2 regions of the Aminobacter sp. SR38 genome follow, and region 2 is predicted to be linked to the other one. Evidence: predicted binding sites of a transcription regulator. Region 2 holds the regulator's gene; the other holds the start of a gene.
The links. Region 2 encodes LexA, which represses DNA repair genes until DNA is damaged. Its sites were predicted from a motif close to TGTTCNNNNTGTGTTCNG; they were not measured.
Positions count from the first base shown of each region.

Region 1: a site for LexA is predicted at 5,360-5,377, ahead of IG197_RS15155 (ImuA family protein). Genes of this name have one in related genera too.

Region 1 covers NZ_CP062112.1:3,106,083-3,114,065, reverse strand. Annotated here, with positions in the region: gene IG197_RS15165 (error-prone DNA polymerase) at 1-2,943, opposite strand, end outside; gene IG197_RS15160 (DNA polymerase Y family protein) at 2,940-4,412, opposite strand; gene IG197_RS15155 (ImuA family protein) at 4,354-5,340, opposite strand; gene IG197_RS15150 (metallopeptidase family protein) at 5,531-5,953, shown strand; gene IG197_RS15145 (DUF1737 domain-containing protein) at 5,969-6,175, opposite strand; gene IG197_RS15140 (CoA ester lyase) at 6,189-7,079, opposite strand; gene IG197_RS15135 (FAD-binding oxidoreductase) at 7,177-7,983, shown strand, end outside.
Region 2 covers NZ_CP062112.1:481,221-489,203, forward strand. Annotated here, with positions in the region: gene trpD (anthranilate phosphoribosyltransferase) at 1-247, shown strand, start outside; gene trpC (indole-3-glycerol phosphate synthase TrpC) at 252-1,061, shown strand; gene moaC (cyclic pyranopterin monophosphate synthase MoaC) at 1,063-1,545, shown strand; gene glp (gephyrin-like molybdotransferase Glp) at 1,546-2,751, shown strand; gene lexA (transcriptional repressor LexA) at 2,857-3,573, shown strand; gene IG197_RS02415 (ComEC/Rec2 family competence protein) at 3,701-6,262, opposite strand; gene gltX (glutamate--tRNA ligase) at 6,364-7,791, shown strand; gene gltA (citrate synthase) at 7,976-7,983, shown strand, end outside.

The DNA.
Region 1 (7,983 bases), 2.6 Mb from region 2:
GGCGACGGAGACCCGCCGCCCGTCGGGTACATCACCGAGCCGGGCATTGGGTGTGATGCCGGCACGGTCGAGATGGTGCCTGAGGAAGGCCACCGGATGCGCCTTCAGCGACAGGCCGAGCGAGCGGTAGTCGTGAATGACATGTTCGCCGAGCGGCATTGACGGCAAGTGTGTTTCTGGTTCGTTGTCGCCCAGTTGCACTTCGGGACGGTCGAACAGCGGCAGCATCTCGGCGGCACTCTTGCCATCGAGTGCCCGCACCGCCCACAGCCCCGCCCGCCTGTCGACGCCGATGGAGCGGAAGGCGTCCGCCTGGGCGAGAAGCTCGATCTCGCCGACATCGAGCCCAGAGCGCAGCCAGACATCGCGCACCGAGACGTAGCCCTTGCCACGCCGCGCAGCAAACTGCTCCATCCTGGCTTTGCTCAGCCCCTTGATCTGGCGGAAGCCGAGCCGGACGGCATGGCTGGTCCTGATGACATCCCGCATTTCGGCGTGGCGTTGCTGGATGCGTTTTGGGTCGAAGCCCGAACGCTCGAGCGTACAGTCCCAGACGGAATGGTTGACGTCGATCTGGCGAATTTCGACGCCGTGATCCTGTGCATCGCGCACCAGCTGTGCCGGCCGGTAGAAGCCCATCGGCTGCGCGTTCAGGATCGCCGCGCAGAACACGTCTGGATAGTAGGCCTTGAACCAGCATGAGGCGTAGACGAGCAATGCGAAGGCCGCGGCATGGCTCTCGGGAAAACCATACTCGCCAAAACCCTCGATCTGCTTGAAGCAACGCTCGGCGAAGTCGCGCTGGTAGCCCCTGTCGACCATTCCCTGGATCATGCGGTCGCGGTAATTGCCGATCGTGCCGGTGCGCTTGAAAGTCGCCATCGCGCGCCTGAGCTGGTCGGCCTCGCCGGGCGTGAAGCCGCCGGCGACGATAGCGATCTTCATTGCCTGCTCCTGGAACAACGGCACGCCCAGGGTCTTGCCCAGGATGTCCTCAAGCTCCGGTTTGGGAAAGCCGTGCGCTTCCTTGCCCTGTCGGCGCCTGAGATAGGGATGCACCATGTCGCCCTGGATCGGGCCGGGACGGACGATCGCCACTTCGATGACAAGATCGTAGAATTTGCGTGGCCTCAGCCGCGGCAGCATCGACATCTGCGCCCGGCTCTCGATCTGGAAGACGCCGAGCGTGTCGGCCCGGCAGATCATGTCATAGACCTTGGGGTCCTCCGGCGGCAGCGTCGCCAGCTCGAACGGACGGCCATGTCGGTCACGCTCGTCGTAATGCGCCTCAAGCAGGTTGAAGGCCTTGCGCAGGCAGGTCAGCATGCCCAGCGCCAGAACATCGACCTTCAAGATGCCGACGGCGTCGAGGTCGTCCTTGTCCCATTCCACCATCTTGCGCTCGTCCATCGCCGTCTTGACGATCGGCACGATCTCGTCGAGCCGGTCTCTGGTGATGACGAAACCGCCGACATGCTGGGACAGATGGCGCGGAAAGCCCATGATCTCATTGGCGCGGTCGATGACATGCCGGGTCACCGGGTCGGCCTTGTCGAGGCCGCCGGCCGTCGCTTCCTTCTCGCCCAGTTCCGACGAATACCAACCCCAGATCGAGCCGGACATGGCGCCCCTGACGTCATCCGACAGACCCATCGCCTTGGCGACTTCGCGCAGCGCCGAGCGACCGCGATAGGTGACGACGGAAGCCGCGAGCGCGGTGCGCTTGGCGCTGTATCTTTCGTAGATGAATTCGATCACCTCGTTGCGCCGCTCGTGCTCGAAGTCGACGTCGATATCCGGCGGCTCGCCACGTTCCTCCGAAATGAAGCGCTCGAACAGCACATCGACGATATCGGGTCCGACATCGGTGATGCCGATGCAGAAGCAGATGACAGAATTGGCAGCGGAGCCGCGCCCCTGGCAGAGGATGCCCCTCGAACGGGCGAACTTCACAATCTCGTGGACGGTGAGGAAATAGCGGGCGTAATTGAGCTTTTCGACGATGTCGAGCTCATGCCGGATGATGCCCTGAACCTTTTCCGAAACGCCGTCCGGGTAGCGCTTTTTGGCACCCTCCCAGGCCAGCCGTTCCAATTCCGCCTGCGGTTCGAGGCCGGATTCCGTCGGTTCGTCGGGGTAATTGTATTTGAGCTCGCTCAGCGAGAAATGCAGGCTTTCGGCAAAGCGCAACGTCTCGGCCAGGGCCTCCGGGTGGTTGCGGAAAAACCTTGCCATATCGACAGGCGGCTTGAGGTGGCGTTCGGCATTCGCCTTGAGCTCGAAACCGACCTCGGCAACAGGCACGCTGAGGCGGATTGCCGTCAGCACATCCTGCAGCGGGCGCTGGTCCGGTGCATGGTAGAGCGCATCATTGGTCGCCATCAGCGGTATGCCTGCCATGGCGGCCATGGTAGCGGCCTGCTCGATCCTGAAGCGGTCGTCCCCACCGAAATTCGGAGCGACCGCGAGCCACAAGGAAGTGCCGAAGCGCTCCTTGAGACTGCGCAGAAGCGCAACGTCATCTTCCCTGGCGACCGCGACGTCGGGCAGGATGGCAAGCGACAGCAGGTCGCCCCACTCGAAAAGATCTTCCCGATAGAGAAGCGGCGCACCCTTTTCGCTCTCATCCCGGGCATTGGCCTGGGTAAGCATGCGGCACAGATGTCCCCAACCTTTGCGATCCCTGGGGTAGGCGAGCATGTCGGGCGTACCGTCGGCGAAAACCAGGCGGCATCCCGGGTGGTAGGCCAGCCCTTCCGTCTCCGCCATCTTCCACGCGCGGACGACACCAGCCACCGTATTGCAATCTGCAAGGCCGATGGCAGAAAGCCCCAGGAATTTCGCCGCGATCACCAGCTCTTCCGGAGCGGAAGCCCCGCGCAGAAAGGAGAAATTCGACTGGATGCCGAATTCGGCATAGCTGGCAGCGACGACCATGTTCATGCAAAGACCCCGTGCAGGAACCAGCGCGGCACCGCCTGCGCATTGTAGAGGCCCTGCCGGTAGAGCCAGTAGCGGCGGCCCTCGGCGTCCTCGATGCGGTAATAGTCGCGCGTCGGCGCATCGGCCGCCTGGCGCCACCATTCGGGCGCGATGCGCTCGGGCCCTTCCGCCCGCGCCACGCGATGCAACGCCCGGCGCCAGCGGAAATTGAGCGGCGGACCATCGGGAATCTCGGTCGCCGGAACATCGATTGGTTCAGGCTGCCGGAACAGGCGAATGGGGCGGTCGGGCAACCGGAGCCGCCTGGTAGCTTGCTGCGCCGCTCTGGCAGGACGCTCGGCTCCGTCCTTGCGGGCCTCTTCCTGGGCATAGGGCCGGGCGGAGGCGGCACGTTCCGGCAAATGGCTCTCGACCGGGATCGCTTCGAGCACCGCAGCTTCGCCAAGGCGTGCACTGATGCGATCGGCAAAGATCGCCAGTTCTTCGCCGCCATCCTCCACCACCTCGCCGGCAAGATCGGCCTGGCGCGCGTCGAAGCGGGCCGTCGACAGGGCAGAGAGACGCACGAGGTCGAAGCCGTAGCCGGCATCGATTGTCTCGCCGAGTGCCGCCAGCCGCTCATGAAACAGCCGGCGCACCAGTACCGGCTCGCGGATGGGGCGTGAGGCCCCGACAGTTATGCGGCTGACCATGCCGTCGACCCTGAACAGCAGCAGTTCGAGCGCGCGTGCGCCCTCTTCCCGGCGCTCGAGATCGACCTTGAGGGTGGCAGCAAGCAGGCCGATCAGCCGCTCGATGTCGTCGATGAGCGACAGCGGGTCGGCGAGATGGCGCTCGACCGAAAGCGGGGCGACAGGAAGGCGCGGTGAGATCGCCTCCTCGAGCCGACCCAACGCCTGGTCGAGGCGCTCGATGAGCTCTGCCCCGAAGCGACGGACAAGTGGCGCGCGCGGCCCGTCCATGATCGCGCCGACGCTGCGCAGCCCGACGCTTTCGAGGCTCGCCTTCGTCCTGGCATCGATCCTCAGCGCCGACAGTGGCAAGCGCGCGAGAAATTTGCGTTCGTTGCCCGGGGCCAGGATTTGACCCGTGGCAAAACGTGCCGTTGCCCATGCAGCACCAGGCGTCGAGGCAAGACCGGCGCGCACGTCGAAACCCTGGTGGAAAAACCGCGCCATCAGATCGGCAAGCAGCGCCTTTTCGCCGCCGAAGAGGTGAGCGCAGCCTGAAATGTCCAGGAACAGTCCGTTTTCACCGTCGATTGCGACAAGCGGCGTGTAGCGGTCGCACCAGTCGGCAAGTCCTTCGAGCAACCGGCGGTCGGCCTCGGGATCGGCTTCGACGACATCGATGTCGGGGTGCATGGCGCGCGCCTCGGCGATGCCCATGCCCGGCTTCAAGCGAAGCGCCTCAGCCCGTGCGTCGAGGCCGGCGATGCGCTGGGTGTTGTTCTCGCGGTGGCTGATCACCAGCGGCTTCAACGGCTGCGGGCTTGAACGCCAGGACCGCCCCAGCCTGCGCCGGAGGATGCGTTCGGCCGCGAGATGGGGAAACCACAGCGATACGATTCTCTGGGCTTCGTTCTGCGAGGGTGCGTGCATCGAGGTTCCATTCCAGAATGAAGCTGCCGGGAAGAGCCGTGCGGCTCTTGCCAATCTCGACAGCGAAGGCGGGAGCTGCGATCGAACCGGCCAGCGGCCCGAGAAGCGTTTGCCGCAAGGTGGCCGGCGCCGGCGAGATGACCAGCCGGACGGGGGCTGCCGTTGGTTCCGGCTCGGCCGACTGGCGCAGCAGGAGGACGGGCCGGCCGCTGTCCTGCGCCCGGCGGTGCAGGCGCCGCGTCGCCGTGAGGTCGACAATGCGCGGGTTGCCGCGCAATTCGACGACGACGGCTGCTATCTCCTCGATGCGGGCTGCTTCTTCGGCGATCCACAGCACGTCGGCGGCCTTCGGCGCCTCGGCAAGCAGCAGGCTTTCGGCCGGTATGCCGAAGAAGCTGGCGAGGCCCGGTGCGTAGGGCAACCCTGCCTCGCGGAACATCTCTGTGGTACCGACCCACAGCACCAGGTCGCTGGGCCGCGACCGCTCCTTCAGCATGCCGCTGACGAGCGCCAGCGCCAGCCCCGCGGCAGCCCCCGCATTGCGGGTTTCGGTGCCATGGATCTCGGTCAGCGCCGCCTTCGGCAGGCCGCCGCCAAGCACCTCGTCGAGCCTCTCGACACCGGTCGGCAGGAAGAAGTCACGCGCCGAGGCGTGGCCGTTGCGGCGGACCAGCAGCCCCGCGACCGGCTGGCCGTCGGCAGGCAAGACCAGCCTCTCAGCCAGTGTTCCCTCGATCTTGGCTATCTTCTGACGCAAGGCAAAAACGACATCCCGCGCCACGGCGCTGGTCGCCATGTCGATCTGCTTTCCCTGTTGTTCCCGTTATGTTCCTATAGATTCCAGAGGCGCCCTGGAGAGTCAAGCCGATTCAAGGAGAATTTATTCCTCTCCTCTCCTTCTGCTGTCGCCGCTAATTTGGCGCCCGAGCGGCAAAGGCCTCGTAAGCGCGGCGGCAAAGGGCTATATGCCCCCAAAAGGACAAAGAATGGCCCGCATTTACAAGACCCGCGCCTGGCACGACCAGCTTTCGCCCTCGATCGAGGAGATGGAGCTTCTGGCGCTCGAAGCCTATGCGCATCTGCCGGAAGAGTTTCGCCAGCTGACCGGCGAGGTCGTCATTCAGTTGGCCGAATTCCCGACCGACGAGATCATGGACGACCTGTCGCTGGAAACGCCGTTCGACCTGCTCGGCCTGTTCGAGGGCCGCGGCATCGCCGAGCGCTGGAACCCGCAGACCGGCGAAGGCCCCAACCGCGTCACACTCTACCGCCGCGCCATTCTCGACTACTGGGCCGAAAACGAAGAGACGCTGGGCGACATCGTCACCCATGTGCTGATCCACGAGATCGGCCACCATTTCGGCCTGTCCGACGAGGATATGGAGCGGTTGGAGGAAGCCGCCGAATAGCGGCAGAACCTGAGATCAGTAGTCGCCGAGCTTGATGTCAGGCGTGTATTCGGCGCCCTCGACATCCTTCACCACCGCCTGCCCGCAGCGCATCGTCCTGGTTTCGGCGTCGAAGGAATAGGTCGGCGAGCCGAACAGGTGCCAGCCCTTGTTCACCGCAGCCGTGACCTTGTGGCAGAAGGTGGCGTCGTCAGGGCCGGTCAGGAAGCGGTAGAGTTTCATGGCGGTGTCCCTTTCAGTGCCTGAGGCTTTCGAGCTGCGCTGCCCGCGCCAGAAGCCGCTCGGCCTCCGCAAGGTGCAGCCTTTCGACCATCTTGCCGCCGAGCGAGATTACACCTGAGGACGTATTCTCAGGAAGCGCGAAGGCATCGACGACGGCGCGCGCTTCGGCAAGTGCCTCGACCGACGGCGAGAACGCCGCATTGGCCGGGCCGATCTGGGCCGGGTGGATGACGGTCTTGCCCGAGAATCCCATGGCGGCGGCCTCGCCGCATTCGGCGGCGAAGGCATCGAGATCGCGGAAATCGTTGGACACGCTGTCGAGCATGTCGACCCCGCCGGCTCGCGCGCAAAGCACCATCTGCATCAGCCAGGGCTGGACATAGCGGCGGTCCGGCGTGAGCCTGACGCCGGTGTCCTTGGCAAGGTCGTTGAGCCCGGCGATCAGGCATGACAGCCGTGCCGAAGGATCGCGGCCGAGCTCGGCGATGGCCGCGAGATTGACCAGCGCCCGCGGCGTCTCGATCATCGCCCAGAGCTTGAGCGTGTCGAGGGCGTCGGCCTCGTCGAGCACGTCATTGGCTTCGAGCAGGTCGCGCGGCGTCTCGATCTTGGGCAGCACAACGCCATCGGTGACCCAGCCGCTGGCGGCAGCAAGATCGTCCGCGCCCCACGGACTTTTCAGCCCATTGATGCGCACGACATATTCACGCGCGCCCGCCGGCCGTTCGGCGAAGAATTTTGCCAGCCTGTCGCGCGCCGCGGCTTTCTGCTCGGGCAGCACGGCATCTTCCAGGTCGAAGATGACGGTGTCGCAGGCAAGCTGCGCAAGCTTGGCGATCGCCTTTTCGTTTGTGGCGGGCACGAACAGCACCGAGCGGCGCGGGCGGGGCAGGGAATGTTGCATCTGGTCTTCTTGCCCGGCAATGCTGGCCCTTGCAAGTCCTTGCCGGACGACGGCGTAACTGCTTTTGTCCTCCATCACAGACATACGGGAACACTCCATGGCACGCTACGACGTGGTCATCACAGGCGGCGCGATCGTCGGCAGCTCGATCGCCTATTATCTGCGCGAGGAGGGTTTTACCGGCTCGATCGCGCTTGTCGAGCGCGACCCGCAATTCGCCCATGCCGCGACCACATTGTCCTGCGCCTCGATCCGCCAGCAATTCTCGATCCCCGAGAACATCCGCCTGTCGCAGTTCACGCTTGGCCTGTTCCGGCGGCTCAAGCAGGAGTTCGGCCCTGACGCCGATATCGGCTTCCGTGAGGGCGGCTACCTGATCCTCGCCGGCGACAGCGGCCTGCCGATCCTCAGGGCGAACCACGAGGCCCAGATGGCCGAGGGTGCCGACATCGTTCTCGAGGACGCCGAGCAGCTGCAGAAACGCTTCTCCTGGATCTCGACCGAGGGCATTTCCGCCGGCGCCTATGGGCTGTCAGGCGAAGGCTGGTTCGACGCCCACGCCATGCTCGGCCTGTTCCGCAAGGCGCTGAAGACCAAAAACATCGACCTGATCACCGCAGAGGTGACGGGCATCGAGCGTGTCGGCAACCGCGTCGCGGCGGTCACGCTTGCCAATGGCGAGCGGCTGGAGGCCGGCACGCTGTTCAACGCCGCCGGGCCGAATGCCGGCAAGGTGTCCGCCATGGCTGGGCTGGTGTTGCCGGTCGAGCCGCGCAAGCGCAACGTCTTCGTCTTCGAAGCGCGCGAAAAATTCGCCGACATGCCGCTGATGGTCGACCCCTCCGGCGTCTATGTTCGCCCCGAAGGTTCGGTCTACATCACGGGCGGCGCCGAGAGCGAGGAT
Region 2 (7,983 bases):
GAGCAAGCATACGCGCGAAGAGCTGCGCGGCGGCGATTCCGCCCACAATGCCGCTGCCCTGCGCGGGGTTCTCGAAGGTGCCAAGGGTGCCTATCGCGACACGGTGCTAATGAATGCCGGTGCCGGCCTCGTCGTTGCCGGCAAGGCTGCAACGATCGGCGAAGGCGTGCCGCTTGCCGCCGAGGCAATCGACAGCGGCCGCGCCAAGGCAGTGCTCGACCGACTGGTCGCCGTTTCGAACGGATAGAGACATGGCCGATATCCTGCGCCGCATCGAAGCCTACAAGCGCGACGAGATCGCCGCAGCGAAGGCGCTGCTGCCGCTCGCCGAGCTCAGGGCGCGCGCCCGCGACGTCACCAAGCCGCGCGGCTTTCTCGCGGCACTCGAAACCAGGCACAGTGAAAGCCGCTTTGGCCTGATCGCCGAGATCAAGAAGGCGAGCCCGTCCAAAGGCCTGATCCGTCCCGACTTCGATCCGCCGGCGCTCGCCAGGGCCTATGCCGACGGCGGCGCTGCCTGCCTGTCGGTGCTGACGGACACGCCGTCCTTCCAGGGCGCACCCGAGTTCCTGACCGCCGCGCGCGACGCCTGCGCCTTGCCGGCATTGCGCAAGGACTTCATGTTCGAGCCCTATCAGGTGCACGAAGCACGTGCCTGGGGCGCGGACGCGATCCTGATCATCATGGCGAGCCTGAGCGACGAAGATGCCAGGCGTATCGAGGATGAGGCGTTCGAAATCGGCATGGACGTGCTTGTCGAGGTCCATGACGAAGAAGAGACAGAACGCGCGCTGAAGCTTCAGTCGCGCCTGCTCGGCATCAACAACCGCAACCTGCGCACATTCGAGGTCAGCCTCGACACGTCGGAGCGCCTGGCGCCGATGGTGCCGGCAGACCGGCTGCTGGTCGGCGAAAGCGGCATCTTCACGCATGCCGATTGCCTGCGTCTGCAGAAATCCGGCATCTCCAGTTTCCTCGTCGGCGAAAGCCTGATGCGGCAGGCCGACGTGACCTCGGCGACGCGTGCGCTGCTCGATGGCGCAGCCCTGGCAAGCGCCTGACATGGCAACCACCCTCACCCATATCGGCGCCACCGGCGAGGCCAACATGGTCGACGTCGGCGACAAGGCCGAGACGACACGCACGGCAATTGCCGAAGGCCATGTCGTCATGCGCCCGGAGACACTGGCGTTGATCCTGTCGGGCAACGCCAAGAAGGGTGACGTGCTCGGCACCGCCCGCATCGCCGGCATCATGGCGGCCAAACGCACCCATGAGCTCGTGCCGCTCTGCCATCCCATTCTTTTGACCAAGGTTTCGGTCGAGATCGAGCCAGATGAGGCGCTGCCCGGCCTGCGCGTCACGGCGCTTGCCCGCGTCACCGGCAAGACCGGCGTCGAGATGGAAGCGCTGACGGCTGCCTCGGTCGCCTGCCTTACCATCTACGACATGGCCAAGGCCGCCGACCGCGGCATGGTGATCTCCGGCATCCGGCTGGTCGAGAAGACCGGCGGCAAGTCGGGCGACTACAAGGCTGCCGAATAGATGGCGCTGCTGCCCGTCGCCGACGCCCTGGCGCGCCTGCTCGACGCTGCCGAACCACGCGGCACGGAAACTGTCGGCCTTGCCCAGGCATCGGGCCGCGTGCTCTCGGCTCCACTACACGCCCTGCGCACCCAGCCGCCCTTTGACGCCTCCGCCATGGATGGCTACGCCGTCCAGGCCGCCGACATCGCTTCACTGCCGGCGCAGCTCAAGGTTATCGGCCAGGCACCCGCCGGCAAGCAGTTCACGGGCACCGTCGGACCGGGCGAGTGCGTCCGCATCTTCACCGGCGCACCGGTGCCTCAAGGCGCGGATACCGTCGTCATTCAGGAAAACGTTCGCGATCTCGGCAATGGCGAGATCGCGGTGCTCGAGCCAACGCTTGCTGGCCGCAACATCCGCGCCAGGGGCCTCGACTTCAAGCAGGGCGACCTCATCCTTGATGCAGGACGTGTGCTCGACCCGGCAGCGCTCTCGCTGATCGCAGCTGCCAATCATCCCAGCGTCGAAGTGCTGCGGGCGCCTCTGGTCGCCATCATCGCCACCGGCGACGAGCTGTTGCCGCCGGGCAGCAATCCCGGGCCCGACCAGATCATCGCCTCCAACGCCTATGGCGTCGCGGCGATCGTTCAGTCGGTTGGCGCGCGCGTACTCGATCTCGGCATCGCCGCCGACCGCACCGAGGCAATCTCCGCACTGGTCGCCAAGGCGCTCGCCGCCGACGCCGATGTGATCGTCACGCTGGGCGGCGCTTCGGTCGGCGACCACGACCTCGTTCACCGTGTCCTGACCGATCTCGGCATGGATCTCAACTTCTGGAAGATCGCGATGCGCCCGGGCAAGCCGCTGATGTTCGGCCGGCTCGGCAACAGCCGCTGCGTCGGCCTGCCGGGCAATCCGGTTGCCAGCCTGATCTGCTCGCAGATTTTCCTGAAACCTCTGCTGGCGAAGCTTGGCGGCCGCCCTTATTCGCCCGACATGCGCAACGGCATTCTCGACACGGCAATGGCGGCCAACGACCTGCGCCAGGACTTTGTCCGCGCGATTGCGCGCGAGACCGCTGAGGGTCTCGTCGTCACACCCTACCTGATCCAGGACTCTTCGATGCTGCGCACGCTGGCCGACGCCAACTGCGCCATCGTGCGGGTGCCCTTCGCGCCTGCAGTCGAAGCCGGCAGCGCCTGCAAGGTGATGATGTTGCGCTGAGCAGCACCTTCCACCCTTCACGAAATATCAACAGTTGCGGAACACAACTGGAACAGATAGTGTTTGTTCTGGGTTTGTTTTTCTTCTGATTCCTCGGGGGTGGCGATGCTGACGCGCAAACAACACGAGCTTTTGCTATTCATCCACGAGAGGCTGAAGGAAGCGGGTATTCCGCCGTCCTTCGACGAGATGAAGGAAGCACTCGACCTCGCCTCCAAGTCCGGCATCCATCGCCTGATCACGGCGCTCGAAGAACGCGGCTTCATCAGACGCCTGCCCAACCGGGCGCGCGCGCTTGAAGTGCTGCGCCTGCCCGATTCGATCGCGCCTGGCCTCAACGCGGCGAAGAAGTTCTCGCCCAGCGTCATCGAGGGTAGCCTCGGCCGCAAACCCGAGCCGTCACGCAGCATGTCGGCCGGCAATGACGACGATGTTGCTTCGGCGGTTGCCATTCCCGTCATGGGACGCATCGCTGCCGGTGTGCCGATCGACGCCATCCAGCACAAGACGCATTCGATTTCGGTGCCGCCAGACATGATCATGGGCGGCGAGCATTACGCGCTCGAAGTCAAGGGCGACTCGATGATCGAGGCCGGCATCTTCGACGGCGACACTGTGGTCATCCGCAGCTCGACCACGGCCAATCCCGGTGAGATCATCGTCGCCCTCGTCGACGACGAAGAAGCGACGCTCAAGCGTTTCCGCCGCAAGGGTGCCTCGATCGCTCTTGAGGCTGCCAATCCGGCCTATGAAACCCGCATCTTCGGACCGGACAGGGTCAAGGTGCAGGGCAAGCTTGTCGGCCTGATCCGCCGCTATTGATTGCCGGGGCTGCGTTTCCGCCACCTCGGCATGTCCATCCTGCTGCAATCTGTAAGCCGGACTGATCTGCCCTGTTGCTATCTTGCCTTATCTGACGGCTCTGCGACGGCGGGTACAGATTTCGGACTCACCGTGTGGCCGCAGTCGGCGCTTTCGGGTGCGCCTTGGTTGCCCCGGCAGGTGTCTTCGGGGGCATCTCCGCTCGCTTGTAGGGTGACAGGCCCCTCGCCTCGCGCGAAAATTGGCGCTGCGCATGCCACGGGCGGTACGGTTCCGCCACGGCGTGGCGTATCTCGACCGCCCGATCTACGCCAGCCGCCTCGGCTGTGATGAATATCGACGCACTGCCAAGGCGCGCCAGCTCGCGTTTGGTAAGCACGGCCACGCCGGGGCAGACATCGCTTGCCGTGGCATCGTCGACGACGACGAGATCCGCGTTGTCGCAGGCTCGTGCAGCGGCGCTCGCATTCGCCGCATGGACGATTCGTGCACCCTCTGGTTGCTGAACCTTGCAGAGCCCGCTATCACAGACGAAGGCGTCCGCGCCGGCGGGGTTTAGCTCTCCAGATACTGGTTTGCCGGGTATCGTACCGGCGACATCTGCATCGGCTGCTGGCTGTGAGCCGGTCTCGCTGGGCATACGGACAGTCCCGTTCGTTGCATTCGCGGCCGAACGGGCCGGGGTGACGAGTGTTTCCGACGCCAGCGCGCGCTGCCAGTTGTCGACGGTGAACTGGTTCGGCCGGACGCGATTGACGGCCAGCTTGCCATCGTCGACCGGGACGCCGACGAGGCGGCCATCTTCCGAAACGAGAACGGCGGGCGTTTCCGTTTCCACGACCGTCAGCAGCCCAAGGGCCGCGAATGGCAGTGCGGCGGCGCGCAGCCAGGTCGTTGCCGTCGACGCGATGACGAGTGCTGCTGTGAGCAACAATACCGCATGTGACGAGACAAGGCCGACCGCATCGACCGGCGAGCGCTCGGAGAACCAGGTGGCGATGCCAATCATTGCCTTCAGGCCAAAGCCCATCGTGTCGAGGAAGGGGCCGTCGAGCCCAAGCGGCATGAAGATGCCAGCCATGACGGCAAAGGGCATGACCAGGACAGACACAAACGGGCTGACTGCCAGATTGGCGAACAGGCTGAGGGGCGAAACACGTTGGAAATGCCATGCGCCAAAAACGCTGGTCGCGAGCCCGGCAATCACCGACGTCGCGGCGAGACCTATCGCAACTGTCGCAAGCCAGCGCCAGATTTTGGACGGCAGCGATCTCTGACCTACCGGCAGCGCCTGCTCCTCCCGCCGATCCGACCACCAGGCATATGCGCCAACGAGGGCTGCCGTTGCGGCGAACGACATCTGGAAGCTCGGCCCGACGACTTCGTGGGGCGAGATCATGATCACGACGACGGCCGAAATCGCCAGGTTGCGCGTGGTGAGTGCTGCACGGTCGAACAGCACGGCCGTCAGCATCACCGCCAGCATGATGAAGCTGCGTTGCGCCGCGACCTCGGCGCCTGAAATGAACAGATAGCCACCGATGGCGAGCAGTGCTGCGCCTGCGGCGTACTTCTTGACCGGCCGGTGCGAGGTGAAGCCGGGAAAGGCGGCGAAGCATAGCCGCATCAAAAGCATGACCGTGCCTGCGACCATCGCCATGTGCAGACCCGAGATCGAGATGATGTGGTAGAGCCCGGTACGCCGCAGCGCCTCGTTGACATCCTCGGGAATGCCGCCGCTCACGCCGACGACCAGGGCAGCCGCGATTTCGCCCTCCGGACCGCCAATGCGGTCGCGAATGCGCTGGGCAATCTTCTGGCGCACATTCTCGATCGACGCGAATGCACGATCACTGGCCGACAGCGGCTGGGTGGTTGAAGCAAACTCCGGGCCTTTCATGAAAAAGCCGCTGGCGCCGATGCCGTCGAAATAGCTTTCGAAGGAAAAATCATAGCTGCCCGGCCGCACAGGCCCGGACGGCGGCATCAGCCTGACATAACCCGTCACCTCGGACCCCGCCATGACGCCCTCAGGAAGCTTGCGGGCAACGAGCCGCACCCGATCGGGCGTATAGCGCAAGACCGGGCGCGCAGTCGCCAGAACGTCGAGCGTCAGCCGCACCCTGCCCTTGTCCAGATTGTCGATTTCGACAACGCGCCCGGTGATGGCAGTCGAGATCTCGGCGCCCAGCATCTTCGTTGCCATGCGTTCCGTCTCGAACTTTGCAACCGCCATGCCGAGCATTGAGGCGGCGAGTGCGGCCAGCGCGTAGTGAACAGGCCGCCGTCCGCGCGTTAGGAAGGCGAGGACGGCCAGTGTCGCTGACACAACGACGAGCGGCGCGAGATCCGGCTCGTTCGGAAGCGCGAAATACACCAGGGCACCGGCGGCCAGAAAAACCGGAAGAAGCAGGAACGCCGCACCGCGGTCGAGTTCCGTTTCGATCGCGGCCAGGGTGGATCGTGCGGTGATCCGGTCACCGATCAGCAATTGCGATCCTTGCCGTAGCCAGGACTTGTGTCCTCGCTGAAACGGCGATGCATCGGCGTCAGGAGCAGCATCTCTCTCGGGCAGAGCTGGTGGTGTCCACGCAACGGCAGGCACGGCTGGAGAGGTCAGCAAGTCGCGCTCGCTGGCTTCGACCACCGGATTGTTACCGGCCTGCCCCTCCCGCATGCGGTCGCCCATCGGGCCTGCCTCTTGCGCCCCAGACCTTCTATGCTACATCAACCGCACACAAACGCCATGCGCCGCCGGTTTTTCGGCCAAGCGCCCTGCTTCCCTTGGAAATCGCCATGCCTGTCGTCACCCGCTTCGCCCCCTCGCCCACCGGCTATCTGCACATTGGTGGCGCGCGTACCGCTCTCTTCAACTGGCTTTATTCCCGCCACACCGGCGGCACTATGCTGCTGCGTATCGAGGACACCGATCGCGAGCGCTCGACCGACGCCGCAACGGCCGCGATCCTCGAGGGCCTGACCTGGCTCGGCCTGACCTGGGAGGGTGAGCCGATCTCGCAGTTCGAGCGCGCGCCGCGCCATCGCGAGGTGGCCGAAGAACTCGTGCGCACGGGCAAAGCCTATTATTGCTACGCCTCGCAGGAAGAGCTGACCGAGATGCGCGAGAAGGCGCGCGCCGAGGGCAAGCCGCCACGCTATGACGGCCGCTGGCGCGACCGCGACCCGTCCGAGGCGCCGGCTGGCGTCAAGCCGGTCATTCGCATCAAGGCGCCGCAGGACGGCGAGACGCTGGTGCTCGACCGCGTGCAGGGTGATGTGCGCTTTCCCAACAAGGATCTCGACGATTTCATCATCCTGCGTTCGGACGGCGTACCGACCTACATGCATGCTGTCGTCGTCGACGATCACGACATGGGCGTCACCCACATCATCCGTGGCGACGACCACCTGACCAACGCCGCGCGCCAGACCGTCATCTACAACGCCATGGGCTGGGACGTGCCGGTGATGGCGCATATCCCGCTGATCCATGGTGCGGACGGCGCAAAACTGTCCAAGCGCCATGGCGCGCTCGGCGTCGATGCTTATCGCGCCATGGGCTATTTGCCTGAGGCCCTGCTCAACTACCTCGCCCGCCTCGGCTGGAGCCATGGCGACGACGAGGTGATGAGCATCGAGAACATGATCAGATGGTTCGAGATCGAGGACGTCAACAAGGGTGCGGCACGCTTCGACTTTGCCAAGCTCGAGGCGCTGAACGGCGTTCACATGCGCCAGATGGACGACAAGAAGCTGTTCGACATCTTCGTTGCCACCTTGCCCTATCTGCCCGGCGGCGATGCCATCCTCGGCGGGCTCGACGACACGCGTAAGGCACAGCTGCTTGCCGCCATGCCGGGCCTCAAGGAGCGCGCCAAGACGCTGATCGAACTGGCTGACGGCGCAGGATTCCTGTTTGCCCAGCGTCCGCTGCCGCTCGATGAGAAGGCCGCCGGCCTGCTCGCCGGCCCAGCCAAGGATATCCTCAAGGGCGCGCATGCGGCGCTCGCGACGGTCGCTGCCGCCGACTGGACGGCGGCCAATGCAGAGGCCGCGATCCGCGAGTTTGCCGGCCGCGAAAATCTGAAATTGGGCGGCGTGGCGCAGCCTTTGCGGGCCGCCCTGACGGGCAAGAGCACTTCCCCCGGAGTGTTCGATGTGCTCGCCGTTCTAGGGCGCGACGAAAGTCTAGCCCGCATTTTTGATCAAATCGATTAGGTCAGCAGTGCTTTCCTAGTTTTGCATTGAAATGAGGCTGTTGCGGTGCAACATTGCGGCAACAGGTCAATTTGAAAGCAGCGGGAAAGCTGGGAAGCGAGTTCAAGCGTTCCGGGCCTAATGGGTTGCCTTGTTATGACGATTGCGCCGCGCAAGGCGGCAACTCAGCACTAAGGAGTATGCGATGACTGA